Regions from separate parts of the Geobacillus sp. DSP4a genome, predicted to be linked through region 2. Evidence: a T-box and tRNA genes for the amino acid it is inferred to sense, from the RefSeq annotation. Region 2 holds a T-box; the other holds one or more tRNA genes.
What was found. The T-box of region 2 lies ahead of thrS (threonine--tRNA ligase). A T-box ahead of a tRNA ligase gene usually reads a tRNA of that ligase, here a tRNA-Thr.
Positions count from the first base shown of each region.

Region 1: it has a tRNA-Thr gene. The T-box ahead of thrS (threonine--tRNA ligase) is inferred to sense a tRNA for this amino acid. The anticodon was not compared.

Region 1 covers NZ_SDLD01000064.1:11-2,477, forward strand. Annotated here, with positions in the region: partial or broken rRNA gene ETC02_RS15350 (23S ribosomal RNA) at 1-123, shown strand, start outside; rRNA gene rrf (5S ribosomal RNA) at 370-486, shown strand; tRNA gene ETC02_RS15360 (tRNA-Asn) at 656-730, shown strand; tRNA gene ETC02_RS15365 (tRNA-Thr) at 738-813, shown strand; tRNA gene ETC02_RS15370 (tRNA-Glu) at 823-894, shown strand; tRNA gene ETC02_RS15375 (tRNA-Gln) at 1,002-1,076, shown strand; tRNA gene ETC02_RS15380 (tRNA-Lys) at 1,801-1,876, shown strand; tRNA gene ETC02_RS15385 (tRNA-Gly) at 1,881-1,952, shown strand; tRNA gene ETC02_RS15390 (tRNA-Ala) at 1,958-2,030, shown strand; gene rocF (arginase) at 2,171-2,467, shown strand, end outside.
Region 2 covers NZ_SDLD01000025.1:11,211-13,677, reverse strand. Annotated here, with positions in the region: gene ytxC (putative sporulation protein YtxC) at 115-990, shown strand; T-box leader at 1,037-1,262, shown strand; gene thrS (threonine--tRNA ligase) at 1,312-2,467, shown strand, end outside.

The DNA of each region.
Region 1 (2,467 bases), on a different contig from region 2:
ATGAGATTTCCCACCGCGTCAGGCGGGTAAGATCCCTCGAAGATGACGAGGTCGATAGGTCCGAGGTGGAAGCGTGGCGACACGTGGAGCTGACGGATACTAATCGATCGAGGGCTTAACCTAGAAAAGCGGAGGCGAGCGGTTCGCCGCGACGGGCAAATGTTCTTCACCCGCAGGGGTGCTAGCACCCCGAGGGGGAAGGTTATTTGACCCCGAGCGGCAGCGAGCCGGAGCTAGACAATGAAAAGTGAAAGCGCCCCGGCTTCTTCCTGAAACGGTTATCTAGTTTTGAAGGAATGAACTTCCTGTTGACAAATAAAGCAGGGTGGATATAATAATTATTGTCTAAAGCAAATTGATCATCCATTGCCTAGTGGTGATAGCGGAGGGGAAACACCCGTTCCCATCCCGAACACGGAAGTTAAGCCCTCCAGCGCCGATGGTAGTTGGGGCCAGCGCCCCTGCAAGAGTAGGTCGCTGCTAGGCAATATTATTCACTTCGCAATAGCTCAGCGACGAGCTTTAGCATCGTTGAATTTACTTTGAATTTACTTTGAGTTGTCCCGATGTATCTGACTCCTTATGAATTGGCTGGCAGAGGAAGAGGCAACAAGCACATTGAGAAGATGTGCATGACATATAGTTTATTCATCATTCCGCAATAGCTCAGCGGTAGAGCAACCGGCTGTTAACCGGTAGGTCGTAGGTTCGAATCCTACTTGCGGAGCCATTTTTATGCTTCCATAGCTCAGTAGGTAGAGCACTTCCATGGTAAGGAAGAGGTCACCGGTTCGAGCCCGGTTGGAAGCTCCATTTCTCACTGGCCCGTTGGTCAAGTGGTTAAGACACCGCCCTTTCACGGCGGTAACACGGGTTCGAATCCCGTACGGGTCACTTTCGTTCAAATCAACCGCCCTTCGAAGGGCGGTTGATTTGAAAATGTATAGCCACATTGCAACAGTGACATAATAATTACTGGATATCGAATCGTTTCACAGCGTTGGGCTATAGCCAAGCGGTAAGGCAACGGACTTTGACTCCGTGATGCGCTGGTTCGAATCCAGCTAGCCCAGCCATTATTTTTTTGTACATAAAATTTACATGCTATGGGTCATTAGTTCAGCAACGAGCGTTGCATCTTCGAATTTGCTTCGAGTTGCCCCGACGCACTTGACTTCTTCGAATAAGCTTGTAGAGGAAGGGGCAGGTAGAGTGAAATGAAGCTTAGAGTGTTATTCTAACCATGAGCCATTAGCTCAGTAGGTAGAGCAACGAGCGTTACATCATCGAGTTGGCTTCGAGTTGTCCCGACGCATCTGACATCTTCGAATATGCTAGTAGAGGAAGGGACATCGTTGTCTCGGAGTGTTATTGAACCCATGAGCCATTAGCTCAGTAACGAGCGTTGCATCTTCGAATTTGCTTCGAGTTGCCCCGACGCACTTGACTTCTTCGAATAAGCTTGTAGAGGAAGGGGCAGGTAGAGTGAAATGAAGCTTAGAGTGTTATCCAACTCATGAGCCATTAGCTCAGTAGGTAGAGCAACGAGCGTTGCATCTTCGAGTTTGCTACGAGTTGCCCCGACGCACTTGACTTCTTCGAATAAGCTTGTAGAGGAAGGGGCAGGTAGAGTGAAATGAAGCTTAGAGTGTTATCTTAACCATGAGCCATTAGCTCAGTAGGTAGAGCAACGAGCGTTACATCATCGAGTTTGCTACGAGTTGTCCCGACGCATCGCGCATCTTCGAATACGCTAGCAGAGGAAGGGACATCACTATCCTAGGGTGTTATCCAACTCATGAGCCATTAGCTCAGTAGGTAGAGCATCTGACTTTTAATCAGAGGGTCGGAGGTTCGAGTCCTCCATGGCTCACCATAGCGCGGAAGTAGTTCAGTGGTAGAACACCACCTTGCCAAGGTGGGGGTCGCGGGTTCGAGTCCCGTCTTCCGCTTGGGCGGGGCCTTAGCTCAGCTGGGAGAGCGCCTGCTTTGCACGCAGGAGGTCATCGGTTCGATCCCGATAGGCTCCATCAAGAGCAGACTGCTTGACAACCACGAGCAGTCTGCTCTTTTTTGTTATATGGGTATAAATATTCAAAATTTTGTCAAGTTGAGTCATCCCCTTTCTTTCCTCTACAATAAAGACGTAACGAAAGGAGTGGGAGACAGCATGAAGCCAATTTCAATTATCGGGGTTCCGATGGATTTAGGGCAGACACGCCGCGGCGTCGACATGGGGCCGAGCGCAATGCGTTATGCAGGCGTCATCGAACGTCTGGAACGTCTTCATTACGATATTGAAGATTTGGGAGATATTCCAATTGGGAAAGCAGAGCGGTTGCACGAGCAAGGAGATTCACGGTTGCGCAATTTGAAAGCGGTTGCGGAGGCGAATGAGAAACTCGCGGCGGCGGTTGACCAAGTCGTTCAGCGGGGGCGCTTCCCACTTGTGCTGGGCGGCGACCAT
Region 2 (2,467 bases):
GGCGCATCCCTGTAGGCGGGAAACGTTGGACGTTTTGCGCTTTTTTAGTCTAAACAGCTGATTGTCCCCATATATATAAACCAAGCGTTGATCTCGGAGAAGGGGGGACAGCGGGTGATCGAAATCCATTTTGACAAGGCAAGCGAGGCGGAGAAACTGTTTTGGCTGCTGAATGAACGGAAACGGGATGCCTGTCCGCTGTTTCACGCCGCTTACGACGGAAACAAGATCGTGGCGGTTTACATATACGGCGACGAGAAGCACGTGCTCGAGACGTATATCATACCAGCCATGACTGCATTTGTGCAGTCTGTCCTCGAAGACCGGCTGTTGTTGTCGATCATTTCCGGTGTCTTTTATTTTCGCGACCGCGAGGAACAGCAGCAAATTTTGGCGCTCGCCCATTCGTTTTTGGACGGTGAACGGCGCGATTATCAGAAAGGGACGGAGTTTGCTGCTTCGCGCATGGCGCTGCTGCGCGAGGCGTGCGCTTCGTTTTTGCGCGACGGGCTGTCCTTCTCGTTTTCGTCGTTTGTCACCTTTCGGCTGAAGCCGTACATCGAGCGGCTTGAACATTATGTCGGGCTCGCGATTGACGAGTACAAATTGGAGCAAGAGTATCAAACTTTCGTGCAAATGCTGCGCGAATGCCTGGTTGGCCGGACGCCGCAATGGCCGCGCCTGTATTTGGTGCACGACCCGCCGCACTTCGTGTTTTACGACCGCCACCGCCGCGAGCTGTCGGCGGCGGAAGTGAAACAGCTGATCGACCGCCATCTCGTCGTCAGCCAGCCGATGTATATCGATTCTTCGGTGCTCGCGCCGCTTGTCTCGCTTGCTCCGGCGGAAATTGAGCTGTATACCGACCACCCGGATGACGGCATGGTGCAGACGCTGCAAAACGTGTTTCAAGAGCGGCTTCGCCTCCGCCGCCGCGCTGATTTTTCCCGCTTGTTTGTCGCCAGCGCCGGAAATGGGGAAGAATCTTGATTTTTCTTTTCGGTTCCGCTATAATATCGTACATGAATAACCGCATAGACAAGCGATGACGAGGATATGGGTGCATTTTTACGGTTTCCAGAGAGGGAAGGCGGCGGCTGGAACCTTCCTAACACGAAAAATGCGCTTACCCCCTCAGAGCTGCGGCAGCGAACGGAGCGCCCAGTAGTTGCCGCCGGTGGCTAGCCGTTATTGTTGTTGAGCCATGGCGTTGTGTTGCCATGGGAAGAAGGGTGGAACCACGACGAAAACTCGTCCCTTTTGAGGGAGGAGTTTTTTTCTTTTTTAATTATGACAAAGGAGTGATTGCCGATGCCAGACATGATTCGCATCACGTTCCCGGACGGGGCGCAAAAGGAGTTTGCGAGCGGGACATCGACCGAAGACATCGCCGCGTCGATCAGTCCGGGGCTGAAGAAAAAAGCGATCGCCGGGAAACTGAACGGCCGGTTCGTCGATTTGCGCACGCCGCTTCATGAGGACGGCGAGCTGGTGATTATCACCCAAGATATGCCAGAGGCGCTTGATATTTTGCGCCATAGCGCCGCCCATTTAATGGCGCAGGCGATCAAACGGCTGTATCGCAACGTCAAGCTCGGCGTCGGACCCGTTATTGAAAACGGCTTCTACTATGATATCGATATGGAGCATAAGCTGACGCCGGACGATTTGCCGAAAATTGAGGCGGAAATGCGCAACATTGTCAAAGAAAACTTGGATATCGTCCGCAAAGAAGTGAGCCGTGAAGAAGCTATCCGGCTGTATGAAGAAATCGGCGATGAGTTGAAGCTCGAGTTGATCGCTGATATTCCGGAAGGCGAGACGATTTCCATTTACGAGCAAGGCGAGTTTTTCGACCTTTGCCGCGGCGTGCACGTGCCGTCGACCGGCAAGATCAAAGAATTCAAGCTGCTCAGCATCTCGGGGGCCTACTGGCGCGGTGACAGCAACAACAAAATGCTGCAGCGCATTTACGGGACAGCGTTTTTCAAGAAGGAAGATTTGGAGCGCTATCTGCATCTTCTCGAAGAGGCAAAGGAGCGCGACCACCGCAAATTAGGAAAAGAGCTTGAGCTGTTTGCGACGTCGCAAAAAGTCGGGCAAGGCTTGCCGCTTTGGCTGCCGAAGGGGGCGACGATCCGCCGGATCATTGAACGGTATATCGTCGACAAAGAAATCGAGCTTGGCTATGACCATGTGTATACGCCGGTGCTCGGCAGCGTCGAGCTGTACAAAACGTCAGGACACTGGGACCATTACAAAGAAAACATGTTCCCGCCGATGGAAATGGACAATGAACAGCTTGTGCTGCGTCCGATGAACTGCCCGCACCATATGATGATTTACAAAAGCAAGCTGCACAGCTACCGTGAGCTGCCGATTCGCATCGCCGAACTTGGCACGATGCACCGCTACGAAATGTCCGGAGCGCTTACCGGCTTGCAGCGCGTCCGCGGCATGACGCTTA